3 regions of the Pantoea dispersa genome follow, and region 2 is predicted to be linked to each of the others. Evidence: predicted binding sites of a transcription regulator. Region 2 holds the regulator's gene; each other region holds the start of a gene.

Region 1 (4,601 bases), 1.3 Mb from region 2:
AGGAAAAATTCAGCGTTTCAGTGATTAACCGGCTTAATTTTAACCAATTCGTGCGTTTTTTGGTGCCGGGTCAGCGGGTTAGCGCTTAACAAAATGAAATCGATTTCATTCGGTGAGGATATCGCGTGAAAACGCTACGCAGCACGGTCCTGCCTGCGTCGTCTGACGGATACCTCTCCCGCGTACGGGAGAGGCACTGCCTGAGGGGAAAATCGCGCCTTGCGGGGCTAATTACGCCAGCTTTTGAAACGTCGCGACCTTGTTATCGCTACCGTGGCTGGCGCTGCGTGCCGGCAGCGTGTTCAGATCCTTCAGGAAGCTTTCGCGCCAGTGCGAAATATCCTGCTTACGCAGCACAGCCATCATGTCGTTATAGCGCGAGATACGCTCGGTGCGCGGCATGGTCAGCGCGCGGTCCAGCGCCGCCGCCACATCATCACGATCGTACGGGTTAACGATTAGCGCAGAAGTTAGCTCGTTAGCCGCTCCGGCAAAGCGCGACAGCACCAGCACGCCCGGGTCGTCCGGATCCTGCGCCGCGACATACTCTTTCGCCACCAGGTTCATGCCGTCACGCAGCGGCGTAACCAGCCCCACGTCGGTCAGGCGGAAAATCTTCATCAGCAGGCGGCGATCAAAATGCTGGTTGAGATAGAAGAGCGGCGTCCAGCCCAGCGTGCCGTATTTACCGTTAATGCGCCCCGCTTCCGTCTCCAGCTGGTGACGAATATCCTGATAGGCCTGCACGTCGCCGCGCGAGGTCGGCGCAATCTGTGAGTAACGGATTTTGCCGCGATGCTGCGGGAAGTTTTCCAGCAGCGCTTCATAGGCAAGGAAACGCTCCGGCAAGCCTTTAGAATAGTCGAGACGCTCACAGGCGATAATATTCTGCAAATCGCCCAGCTCACGCTTCATCGCGGCCATCTTCGGTGGCAGCGGCCCTTCCGCCATCTCTTTAATACTGTCCGGCTCGATACCGATTGGGTAAACCTCGGTCATAAAGGTGTTGCCAAAGGCGCGATGCTTCTTCTCGCCTTTATTCTGCAGCTGCGTCAGCTGGCTCAGGCTGTCGAGAAACGCCACGCGATCGGATTCTGTCTGGAAACCCAGCAGATCGTATTCACACAGCATTTCCAGCAGTTCCTGATGCGGCGGCAGCGCATTGAAAATTTCCGGAGTCGGGAACGGGATATGCAGAAAGAATCCGATTCGGTTATTGATGCCCTGTTTACGCAGTTCAGCGGCAAACGGCAGCAGGTGGTAATCGTGGATCCACAGGATATCGTCCGGCTTGATCAGCGGTTTCAGCCGCTGCGCCAGCAGGGTATTCACGCGGCAGTAGCCTTCCCAGGCTTCACGCTGATACTGCACCAGATCGAGGCGATAGTGGAACGCGGGCCAGATCACCGTATTCGAAAACTGGCAGTAGTACTGATCGTAATCGTTTTGATTGAGGGGGAATGAGGCATAGGTAATGCCGTCTTGTTCGATCTGGGTAAGTTCCTCATCTTCTTCACCGGAAAACTCACTGATCTCTCCGTTCCAGCCAAACCACAATCCTCCGGTGGTCTGCAGCGCATCCAGAATGCCGACGGCGAGACCGCCTGCGTTGGTTTTGCTTCCATCAGGAATAGCGATACGGTTAGATACGACGACTAAACGACTCATAACCTAAACTCCTTACCGACGTTGTCATGTTCTAGTTGTAATAATAGTTGTTCCAGCCAGTGCCAGACCGCTGCCACATCGGGCAGACGATAGCGCGCCTGGCTTGGACCTTCACCGACCTTGACCGAGATGCCGTGCATGGCATTGACTGCAAGAAAGCCTTTCTCATCGGTCAGATCGTCGCCCACAAATACCGGAATGCGACCGGTAAATGGCGCTTCCTGCATAAATTCGCGTACCGCAGCACCTTTATCGATGCCCTGCGGTTTCAGTTCCACCACACATTTACCTGGCTGCAGCGCCAGCGCCGGAAAGCGGGTTACCGCCTCTTCGGCCAGCTGCATGATGGCGTTTTTATACTCTGGCGCGTTGCGGTAGTGCAGCGCAAAGGCCATGCCTTTCACTTCCAGCAGCGTACCGGGCCACTGGTCAAGGGTCTGCTGCAGTTCAACCTGCAGCGTTTGCGCCACCTCATCGGGCAGCGACTGACGATGCAGATGTCCGCTGGCATCGCGGCGCTCAGCGCCGTGCACGCCCGCTGCCGGGGCTTCCAGCGGCGCGACCAGCTCATCCAGCTGGCTGATCGGACGGCCGGAAACCAGCGCCAGCGCGCCGTGACTTAAAGTAGAAATTTGTTGCAGATGCTGGCGCACCGATGCGGGGATGGAAACCGACTCGGGCTGCGACTGAAGCGCGGCCAGCGTGCCGTCAACATCAAAAAAGAAGGCGTAAAGTCCGCCACTTAGCGACGGCAGGGTGCTGTTCTCATTAACCGCAGGGGTCACGTCTCCTCCTGTATCTGAACGTAAACGGGCAGTCTGTTCGCAGGCAGGCAGGAAGTGAGGAGGTTTTTCCGTAAACACGGGAATCGAAAGGGTAACGCTCCAGAACTAAACGAAATTTTCATCAACACTGCAACCGCACTACGAACATCGGCAACATTAAGTGTAGACAACAATTGAAGTTTCGCCAGACGGGCGCACAGAGTGCTTAGCGAAGAGTGCACTTTTCAGCGGTTTGCGCGGCAAAAAACTGAATTCTGCTGTTTTTCATACGCTTCGCTTTTTTTACCGCGGGCAGACTTGATCATAGCAAAAATCGCCTGATACTGTATATAAAAACAGTATCTATGGAATGTTCGCTATGACGCGTTTCTTTTTGCCACAGCTTTCACCGCCTTCGCGCTCCCGCCCGCTATTCCTTGACGCGGTGCACGGCGGTTTCCCCTCGCCCGCTCAGGACTACATCGAGCGCCAGATTGATCTCAATGAGCTGCTGGTGACCCGCCCGAGCGCCACCTATTTTGTGCGCGTCGAAGGCGACTCGATGCGCGATGCCAATATCCGCGAAGGCGACCTGCTGGTGGTCGACAGCTCACTCAATGCCCGGCACGACGACATCGTGATCGCCGCCATTAACGGCGAGTTCACCGTCAAGCGGCTGCAGACGCATCCCTGCGTACAGCTGATGCCGATGAATCCGCGCTATCAGCCCATCCGGCTGCGTGAAGAGGAGGAGCTGGAAATTTTTGGCGTGGTGACGTTTATTATTTACGCCGCACGCATCCAGCGTTAGCGCATCGTTTCGGCGCGGATCATCTCAATCAGCCGGCGTAAACCCGGGTGCAGCTGGCGACGGTCGGGGTAATACATCACCAGCGGTTCGTCTTCGCTGCACCAGTCCGTCAGCACGCGCACCAGCTGCCCGCTCGCCAGCTGCGCCTGTACGTAGCGCTCCGGGCAGTAGCCGAGACCGTAACCACCGGCGACCGCATCAATAATCATGTCGCTCTCATTGAGCGTCAGCGTGCCCGGCACATCGACCTCATACGCCACCTTGCCCTGTGCCAGCGGCCACTTATACAGCGTGCCATTGCCAAGGCGCATGCGAATACAGCGATGGTTGCGCAGATCGTCCGGATGCTGCAGCGGCGGCGCGTCGCGCAGGTAATCGGGGGACGCCACCACAATCCAGCGCAGTTTGGGCGTCAGCGGCATGGCGATCATATCTTTCGGTACGCTGGCGCCGTAGCGGATCCCGGCGTCATAGCCGCTGCCGATGATATCCACCAGATTGTTATCCACCGTAATTTCCAGACTGAGCTCCGGATAGGTCGCCATAAAGCGCGCCAGGATCGGCCGAAACAGCAGCTGCCCGGCATCACGCGGGATGTTCAGCCGCAGACGGCCGCTGGGTGATTCGCGGTACAGGTGCAGATCGTTCAGCGCCAGCTCAATCTGCGCAAAGCCGGTTTCCAGATGGCGCAAAAAAGCGGCACCGGCGTCCGTCGGCACCACCGCCCGGCTGGTGCGATTGAGCAGGCGCACGCCAAGACGCGCTTCAAGACTGCGCAACGTGTGGCTGATGGCCGACGTGGTGACCCCCAGTTCCAGCGCGGCGAGGCGGAAGCTCTTGCGCCGGCAAATCAGCAGAAAAACATTCAGATCGGCCAGTTCATTACGTTGCAGGGCGGGCATTTTCGTGTCTCCTGACTCATTGCCTCGTTGAATCTGATTCAACTTCAGATGAGCTATCATAGCGAAGCTGCCGTACCGGACGCTATGCGCGCGTGGCATGGCAGGCAAAACGTCACTTTTAACCCTGAGCTCATCATGCTGCCCGAAGACCGAAAAGACGCTATTTATCGCTACCTGTTTGCGAAACGATCGGCCACCATTCACGAACTGGCCACGCTGATGGCGGTGTCGGCGATGACCATCCGCCGCGATATTAAATTCCTGCAGGATGCCGGCCTGGTGGTCGGCATACACGGCGGCGCCAGGTTGCCTGCCGTGGTCCATCAGGCATTGCCGTATGTGGATAAGGCACAGCTGAACGTGCACGCCAAACAAAGCCTTGGCCGTTATGCCGCATCGCTGGTACAGGATGGCCAGGTGGTCTACCTCGATGCCGGTACCACCAGCTATGAAATT
Region 2 (4,601 bases):
CCCTGGCCGAGGTTACGCAGCTTGCGCAGGCCGCGCACCATCTGCATAAAGCCCTCTTTCTCTTTTGCGGCACCGCGCAGCTCTTTGGCATAAGTGCCGACTTCCATCACGTGCTCATAACCGATGTAGATTGGCACAAAGGTGATAGGACGGCTGCCGCCGCGCAGCAGCGCCTGTAACGTCATCGACAGCGTGCCGGTTTTCGGGTCGAGCAGACGGCCAGTACGTGAGCGCCCGCCTTCAACAAAATACTCAACCGAATAGCCGCGGCTGAACAGCTCGCCCAGATACTCGCGGAACACCGTGGAGTAGAGCTTGTTGCCTTTGAAGGTACGACGAATAAAGAAGGCACCGAGGCGACGGAAAATCGGTCCGGCTGGCCAGAAGTTGAGATTGATACCGGCAGCAATGTGCGGCGGTACCAGGCCCTGATGATAGAGCACGTAGGACAGCAGCAGATAATCCATGTGGCTGCGGTGGCAGGGCACGTAAACAATTTCGTGACCATCCTGCGCCAGCTGGCGCACGCGTTCGCCGCCGTGCACGTTAATGCCCTGATAGAGCCGACTCCACAGCCAGCCCATCACACGGTCAGTCACGCGGATCGCTTCGTACGAGAAATCCGCCGCCACTTCTTCCATCATTTCGATGGCGTTCTGCTGCGCTTTTTCATGCGAAATCTTCTTGCTGCGCGCTTCGTCTTCAACCGCTTTCTCAATCGCTTTGGATTGCAGCAGCTTGTTGAACAGATCCTGGCGTGCCGGCAGACGCGGGCCGACGGCTGCCAGCCGCTGGCGGGCAAAATGAATGCGCGCGACACGTGCCAGCTTCTGCGCGATCGACTGATCGGTACCGTGTTCGGTGGCCATCTGACGCAGTGAAACCGTGGGTGAGAAGCGGACAAAGCTGTCGCGGCCGTGCCACAGGATGGCAAAGAACTTCTGTATACCGTTAAGAATACGCAGATGTGGCGTCGGTTCGCCCTGAATTTCACGGCCTGGCGCCCGGCCAAACATCACGGAAACCGGCAGCATCTGTACGTCCAGCGCCGCATTGTTGCGGTGCAGATCGAGATAGTCATGGAACAGCTTGACCGACTCCGGGTTCGCCACGAAATAGGGGAAGACGCGCGGCCCATCGTGAATAAATACGTGGCGCGGCAGCAGGGTGCCGTCAATCTCCAGCGGCGCCAGCGGATCCGGCAGATCGTGCTTCAGGCACTGTGCGCGTAGCGTGAGCAGGTCTGCCTTTGAATCATAAGGCAAAACATACATCACCGGACGGGTCGGATCGATACCGTGTTCCGAGATCGGATCGGTCGGAATGACCTTACTTTTTACCAAAATAGAGAGTGGTAAATTCAACAATTTGTAATAGAGTTTACGCCAACCTGACATAGACAACTTGAAGCCTCTTGTTAGCAAAGCGCGGCAAGCATACCAGAAAGTGCGGCGAAGATCTGTGGCTGTGCCACCTCGCGCGCCCAGACATTGACGTCAAAAACAGTTAAGGGTTCCACAACATGGCAAATAACGTCACCGGTTTCCTGAGAATCATTAAAGCCGCCGGTTATTCCTGGCAGGGGCTGCGCGCTGCCTGGCAGCATGAAGCCGCTTTTCGCCAGGAAGCGATTGCCGCATTGGTCGCGGTTGCCATTGCCTGCTGGCTGGATGTCGATGCCATTACGCGTGTGTTGCTGATTGGCTCGGTGGTGCTGGTGGTCATTGTTGAGATCCTTAATAGTGCCATCGAAGCCGTGGTGGACCGCATCGGTCAGGAGCGCCATCCGCTGGCGGGACGCGCCAAAGACATGGGCTCGGCGGCGGTACTGCTGGCTATCTTACTGGCTCTGTTTGTCTGGATCGCGCTGCTTTGGTCGCATTTGCGATAAACATTCCACATTCATCAAGCCGCTGATTTTTCCCTCTGTTTCGGTTTTCATTTCGCCAATACCTGTATATACTCACAGCGACTGTATAAACAACCAGGGGGCGGGATGAAAGCGTTAACCAGCAGGCAGCAACAGGTCTATGACCTGATTCGCGACCATATTAATCAGACCGGCATGCCGCCAACGCGTGCTGAAATTGCTTCGCAACTGGGCTTCCGCTCGCCTAACGCTGCTGAAGAGCACCTGAAAGCGCTGGCGCGTAAAGGTGTCATTGAAATCGTCTCCGGTGCATCGCGCGGTATCCGCCTGCTGATGGAAGAAGAGGCGAGTGAAGGGCTGCCACTGATCGGTCGCGTCGCCGCCGGTGAACCGCTGCTGGCGCAGGAACATATCGAAGCCCACTATCAGGTTGACGCCAACCTGTTCAAACCCTCTGCCGATTTCCTGCTGCGCGTCAGCGGTATGTCGATGAAAGATATCGGCATTATGGACGGTGATCTGCTCGCGGTGCATAAAACGCAGGAAGTGCGCAATGGCCAGGTGGTGGTTGCGCGTATCGATGATGAAGTCACGGTGAAACGCTGGAAGAAGCAGGGCGCGATTGTCCAGCTGCTGCCGGAAAACAATGATTTCCAGCCGATTGTCGTGGATACCCGTGAACAGTCGCTAACCGTGGAAGGGCTGGCCGTAGGCATCGTGCGCAACGGCGAGTGGCTCTGAAACCCGGTTGATCTCCCCCGCTGCGGCGGCGCTCGCGCGCTGTCCGCAGTCTGCTCTAATCATACTTTTGTTCCCGGCCCGTAAGGCGCTCGCTCAGGCCGACCACCGTAACCCTCGGGATGGGGCTGATGCAGCTATTTTCCTCTTCTGATAAAGCGCTGTGGCGACTGGCGTTGCCAATGATCCTCTCCAATATCACCGTGCCGCTGCTCGGCGTGGTCGATACCGCCGTGATTGGCCATCTTGATAGCCCGATCTACCTCGGCGGCGTGGCCGTAGGCACCACGGCAACCAGCTTCATCTTTATGCTGCTGCTGTTTCTGCGTATGAGCACCACCGGTTTAACCGCACAGGCGTTCGGGGCCGGCGATAAACAGGCACTGGCGCGCGCACTGATGCAGCCGCTGCTGATCGCCCTCGCCGCCGGGTTGTTGCTGGCGCTGCTGCGTTCTCCTGCCAGTAGCCTGGCGGCAACGCTGATGGGCGGCAGCGCGGAAGTCCAGCAGCAGGCGCAGATCTTCATTGAAATCCGCTGGCTTAGCGCACCGGCTACGCTGGCTAACCTGGTGATTCTCGGCTGGCTGCTGGGCGTGCAGTATGCGCGTGCGCCGATGGTGCTGCTGCTTGTCGGAAACCTGGTCAACATCCTGCTCGATCTGCTGCTGGTGCTGAAACTGCACTGGGGCGTTGCCGGTGCTGCCGCCGCCACGGCGCTGGCCGAATACGTGACGCTGGCAGTGGGATTATGGATGGTGGCGCGCGTGCTGAAACTGCGCGGTATCGATTTCAAACTGCTGAAAAACAGCTGGCGCGGTGACGCGGCACGGTTATTTCGCCTTAATCGCGACATCATGCTGCGCTCGCTCATGCTGCAGATCTGCTTCGCCTCGCTGACCCTGCTGGGTGCACGCATCGGACCGGATGTGGTCGCGGTTAATGCGGTGCTGTTGATGTTCCTGACGTTTACTGCCTATGCGCTGGACGGCTTTGCTTACGCGGTGGAAGCCTGCTCGGGTGAAGCGGTAGGGGCAAAAGATCGCAGCCAGCTGCTGCTGATCTGGCATGCCGCCTGTCGTCAGGCGGGTATCGTTGCGCTGCTGTTTGCGCTTATTTATGCGCTCAGCGGCCCGCACATTGTTGCGCTGCTTACCTCGCTGCAACCGTTGCGTGAGATGGCCGATCGCTTTCTGCTGTGGCAGGTAATTTTACCGCTGATCGGCGTCTGGTGTTATCTGCTGGACGGTATGTTCATCGGCGCGACACGCGGCCGCGAAATGCGTAACAGCATGATCATGGCAGCAGCCGGTTTCGGTATCACTTTGCTGACGCTGCCGTGGTTAGGGAATCACGGTTTATGGCTGGCGATCACGGTGTTTCTGGCGCTGCGTGGCCTGACTCTGGGGTGGATGTGGCGCCGCCACTGGCAGCGTGACAGCTGGTTCAGCCAGCCATAAGCGCAGCGCAGGCACCAGAATAATCTGTAATTCCGTGCACAATCCGAAGCGGCTACTATAATTATCTCAAACGGCGCAGATAAGTAGCGCGTTATATGGTTATTTCCGGCATTACATGAGAAATACACCATCTCACTCAGGAAGACGTGGAGGATTGTTATGAACAAAGACGAAGCGAGCGGAAACTGGAAGCAGTTTAAAGGGAAGTTTAAAGAGAAATGGGGCAAGTTGACCGACGACGATTTGACCGTGATCGAGGGGAAACGCGATCAGCTGGTGGGTAAAATCCAGGAACGTTACGGTTACGCCAAAGATGAAGCTGAACGTGAATTGAAAGACTGGGAAAGTCAAAACAAAGATTACCGCTGGTAAGTCTCCCGCTTTAAGGATGATGCTCCTACCCGCTGATCGTTACGATCGGCCTGGCACACGGACGTGCCAGTTACCCTTTACGCACCTTCTTCTTACTTTCCACTTCATGATCGTGCTGACAGCTACCCGGCTGCGTGCAGGCCGCCACTTCGGCACAGTTTTCA
Region 3 (4,601 bases), 1.9 Mb from region 2:
GCACCGCTGTGGGGTAAAAAAGGCTGGCTGGCGCCGCTCAATAACCTGCCGCCAGAGTATGACAGCGGCGATCTGCTGACGCCGGTGCGCAAAGCACTGTCCTGGCAGCAAACGCTGTACGCGCTACCGTTTTACGGGGAAAGCAGCATGACCTATTACCGCAAAGATCTGTTTGCGGCGAAAGGGCTGACCATGCCGGACGATCCCGACTGGACCGACATCAAAAATTTCGCGGCGAAACTCACCGATCCTCAGCACGGTATCAATGGCCTGTGCCTGCGCGGCCAGCCCGGCTGGGGCGATAACGTGGCCCTGCTCACCACCATGGCCAACGCCTATGGTGCGCAGTGGTTTGACGATCGCTGGCAGCCAACGCTGAATTCGCCAGAGTGGCGTGAGGTATTGACCGATTATCTGGCGATGGTGAAACAAGACGGTCCGCCGGATACGGCCAGCAATAGCTTTGGCCAGATCCTGCGTCTTACCGCACAGGGAAAATGCGCGATGTGGATCGACAGTACCGTCGCCGCCGGCCTGCTGATTAACCCGCAGATTTCGCTGGTAGCGGACAAGCTGGCATTTGCGCCGGCGCCGGGCGGCATTACGCGCAACGGCTCGCACTGGCTGTGGTCGTGGGCGCTGGCGGTACCGGCTAACTCACCGCAGCGCGCCGCCGCCGTGGACTTCATCAGCTGGGCGACCTCGCGGCAGTGTATTCAGCAGGTTGCGGATACCGTCGGCTGGGGAGCGGTGCCACCCGGCAGCCGCAACTCCACCTACCAGCAGCCAAACTATCAGCGCCTGGCGCCTTACGCCGCTCAGGTGCGCAGCGCGATTGAATCCGCCACCGTCGATCAACCGACATTGAATACCGTACCTTACACCGGTGTGCAGTACGTCAGTATTGCTGGCTTTGATCAGATGGGTAACGCCGTCGGGCAGAATCTGGCAGCACTGCTGCAGGGCAAGCTGACGGTGGACCAAACGCTGGAAAAAAATCAGCAGGACGTGACGCGCCTGCAAGCCGCACAGCAGTAAACATTCGGGGTTCCTGACAAGTCGCCGTGTGCGGGTTACACTAACGCGCAATTTGACCGGCAGGAACCCCCGAATGAAAACCCCTGAAGAGTATTACGCCCTGGCCCGCAGCCTGTTTTTCACCGCCCACCCTGATTTTCAGTCCGCGCTGGATGAACTGAGTGAGAGTGATGCGCGCGCCGCCAATATGTCCCTGCGTGAACTGCGCGCGTGGCACGCCGAGCGCATCTATGCCACGTTTCTGCGGCAGAAGAAGCTCGACGGCATGCTGTTCTCCATCCAGCTGGCGGAACCGGATAAAGCGGTTGCTGCACAAGCGATTGAAACCTATCTGAAATCTCACGCGGAAGCACTGGGTATGACGTGGGAAGAGTTCTGTATTAAGAACGAGTTATAAGCGATGTACTGATAAAAAGGCGATCGGAGAGAAATTTCCGGGGAAAAAGTTGTACAAGATGGGAAAAGTTGTATAACTTAATACTCACGACGACTGTCGTCGATTGTCCTTGAACGAAAGGTGCTATTGCACCGCCTCTGGAGGTGTTGCTGGATTTCCACCTCCAGAGGTTCGATTTTTTGCGTGCGCCCTCTGCTTTTGCCCGCTTTACTCCCCTGTCGTTGCATCTTTACGCCGCGCTGTTTCACCCGTATGAAAATAATTGCCGCCCTGCCGCTTGTCACTGGTTTTATTTACAGTAATATGACGCTCCCACTTTGATTACTGGAATGCCCTGATGTTTGTGGAGCTGATTTACGACAAGCGCAACGTAGCCGGATTACCGGGCGCGCGGGAAATGATTTTGCAGGAGCTGGAGAAACGCGTGCAGCGCGTCTTTCCGGATCTGGAGGTGCGGGTTAAGCCGATGGAGCGAAACGCCATCGAAACCGATATGAGTAAAAACGACAAGGCGACGATTGCGCGTATTGTTGAAGAGATGTTCGATGAAGCCGAGATGTGGCTGGTGGCCGATTAGGCCACCAGCAGCCGCGTTTAGCTTTCCTGCTCGCTGTGATTGATGGCGATTTCCAGATCCTGAATCGCCTGATCGATATCATCCAGCAGCTGTCCCTGCTTGTTGATCAGCGCATCAAAACGCGTGGCGTACTCTTTATCCTTATACTCCCCGGCATCAAAGGCCAGCCAGTGGCTGGAAAGCGTCTCAGTGTTGGTCTGCGCATAGTGACGCATCTCTTTTAGCTGTGAGGTGACATCACGCAGGTAGTCAGTTTTGGTTTTGATTGCCTCTGTATCACTCATGCTATTTTCCTTTTTGCTGATAAAGCCAGTTAAAATAACGCCTGAGCAATTAAAGTTAGCAGATAATAGCGAAGCCGCCTGCAGAATTATCTTAACTTAGTCTCCATTCGTGGCTGATTGCGATGAATTGACGTTAGATTTAGCGCTTTTCTTCCGCTACAGACTGTTGCCTTCGCACCTATAATGGCACCCCAGCCCCGATCATCCGGAGAATGCACTGTGTCGACAGAACCTTTCAATCCTGGTTATTACACCGAACATGAGCTGAACAGCTTCGGCTTCAAACACGTCGGCAGGCAGGTCATGGTGGCAAAAAACTGCACCATTATTGGCCTGCACAATATCACCCTTGGCGATCACGTGCGCATCGACGGATTCTCGACCCTCGTGGCTGCCGGCGATGGGTATCTGACGCTTGGCTCCTACATTCATATTGGCAGTTACTGCGCCGTACTGGCGGGTGCCGGTGTGGAAATGGCGGATTTCTCGGGGCTTTCACAGGGCGTAAAAATCTACTCGAAAAGTGATGACTACAGTGGGGAATTCATGACCAATCCCACCGTGCCTGCCCACCTGACCGGCGTCACCTCGGGGAAAGTGGTGCTGGGCCGACATGTTATCGTCGGTTCGCAATCCATTATTATGCCAGGCCTTACGCTGGCAGAGGGAACGGCGGTAGGCGCCAATTCACTGATAACGCGCGATACCGAAGCGTGGTCGATCTACTTCGGCTCGCCCGCTAAAAAGATTAATAGCCGGCAGCGAAATCCGCAGGAACTGGAAAAGCAGATCACGCGACCGAACGGGTGACCTGGGCATCCCTGCCCGTCTGAATTACAGATACTTCTTCGCCAGCGCAATCAGTTCATCCTTCGCGGCGCTGCCCAGCTTCAGCACGCCCTGTTCAACAAAGCTGAAGGCCTGGACAAAGTCCTTCACCCCGGCGCTGATATCCTGCGCCACCGCATCGCTGGCGGCGGTCGCAGCCACCGGCGCGTCAGGGGCAACAACCGGTGCGGCGGTCTGCGCGTTGCGCACGCCAGGCGTGGCGGCCGCCGAGGCGCCTGCGCTGGCCGAGCCGTTCGCCAGCGTATCCTGCGTTGCCAGCTGCTGATCGAGATCGACCGGGGCATCCGCATGAAACGGTTGCTCAGCGCTGGCGGGCGCTGCCGGTTGCGCAGCTGTCGTTGCAGCTGCCGGCGGCGTTGCTGGCTGGGTAACGCTATCAGCTGCGCTGTTAGCGGCAGCCGGCGCGCTGGCCGTTTCGTTGGCAAAACTCTCCAGCGGTGACAATGCCTGTTGCGCCGCAGCGCTGGTTGGGTTGATGACAGTTTGATCGCTCATAATTTTCTCCTTATTGCTAAATAAAGACCGCAGTTGATGCAAACGGACTGCGATCCGCTCGGTAATACGCATCTGGTCCTCCTTAGCGCCGCGGCTGTGGCGCGGTTTGCTGCCCGGCCGGCGGCGTGGAGGGCGTTGAGGTGTGGCTGGCGCTGCGCGGCGGCTGAGCATCCAGCTTTTTCTGCAGCTCAACCAGCTGGCTGGTCAGTTCGGCGACCTTTGCTTCGCGTCGATCGGAGATCGCCCGGTACTGCTGGCGAATCTCCTCCACGCGCCGGTTGGCGTCGTTATTGACGTAAAGAAACAGAATCGTCATCGCCACGCACAGCAGCGATAACAGCATCAGCAGGCCACCCAGCATCAGATGACGGCGGTGGCTTCGCACCAGCAGTTCACTGTTTATCTGCACCATCGCGGTTCTCCTCCAGAGTGGTGATCAATTGATTTATCTGGCTGCGAAACTTATCGCTGTGCTCGGCTTCGGTGGTCGCCAGCAGGATACCGAGTGCGTTCTTGATTAAACGCAGATCGGTCTCCAGCGATGAGATACGCCGCAGGTTTTTGTCGTGACGGATACGCAGTTCATCGTTTTCCTGGCGCATCAGCGCATGGCTCTCCTTGAGAAGCAGCACCTGCTCTTTGTAGCTGGTGATGATCTCGCCGCCCGCGCGATTGCTGGTGACGATAGACGCGATCCCCGCCATCAGGGGTTTCCAGAACACCGCTGCCGCGCCACCGCCAAGCAGCAGTGCGCCTACGCTGGTGACCAAACTACTCTCCATGCCCTACCTCTCTCACCTGGCGAGGGTTAGCCGGACACCCCGCTGACCTCCCTCGCCAGTATCTCGGCCAGCGGCATATTTAAGTTTACTTTAAATAATGATTTTAAGTATACTTAAGTCAAGCCTGGAGGAGTTGTCAAGATGATGAAAAAAGAATCTGGTGGTGAGCGCATTCGCCA

The links. Region 2 encodes LexA, which represses DNA repair genes until DNA is damaged. Its sites were predicted from a motif close to TNCTGTATGTACATACAGNA; they were not measured.
Region 1: a site for LexA is predicted at 2,775-2,794, ahead of umuD (translesion error-prone DNA polymerase V autoproteolytic subunit). Genes of this name have one in related genera too.
Region 3: a site for LexA is predicted at 1,717-1,736, ahead of K7H94_RS07785 (DinI-like family protein). Genes of this name have one in related genera too.

The regions. Positions count from the first base shown of each region.
Region 1 covers NZ_CP082346.1:2,313,387-2,317,987, forward strand. The annotation lists gene otsA (alpha,alpha-trehalose-phosphate synthase) at 232-1,668, opposite strand; gene otsB (trehalose-phosphatase) at 1,665-2,453, opposite strand; gene umuD (translesion error-prone DNA polymerase V autoproteolytic subunit) at 2,812-3,243, shown strand; gene K7H94_RS10710 (LysR family transcriptional regulator) at 3,240-4,145, opposite strand; gene K7H94_RS10715 (DeoR/GlpR family DNA-binding transcription regulator) at 4,281-4,601, shown strand, end outside.
Region 2 covers NZ_CP082346.1:3,606,669-3,611,269, reverse strand. The annotation lists gene plsB (glycerol-3-phosphate 1-O-acyltransferase PlsB) at 1-1,397, opposite strand, end outside; gene K7H94_RS16890 (diacylglycerol kinase) at 1,523-1,891, shown strand; gene lexA (transcriptional repressor LexA) at 1,997-2,611, shown strand; gene dinF (MATE family efflux transporter DinF) at 2,740-4,065, shown strand; gene K7H94_RS16875 (CsbD family protein) at 4,225-4,437, shown strand; gene zur (zinc uptake transcriptional repressor Zur) at 4,508-4,601, opposite strand, start outside.
Region 3 covers NZ_CP082346.1:1,689,161-1,693,761, reverse strand. The annotation lists gene K7H94_RS07795 (ABC transporter substrate-binding protein) at 1-1,038, shown strand, start outside; gene K7H94_RS07790 (DUF6388 family protein) at 1,112-1,435, shown strand; gene K7H94_RS07785 (DinI-like family protein) at 1,773-2,012, shown strand; gene K7H94_RS07780 (hypothetical protein) at 2,030-2,296, opposite strand; gene K7H94_RS07775 (acyltransferase) at 2,516-3,106, shown strand; gene K7H94_RS07770 (hypothetical protein) at 3,131-3,640, opposite strand; gene K7H94_RS07765 (hypothetical protein) at 3,723-4,052, opposite strand; gene K7H94_RS07760 (hypothetical protein) at 4,033-4,422, opposite strand; gene K7H94_RS07755 (S24 family peptidase) at 4,564-4,601, shown strand, end outside.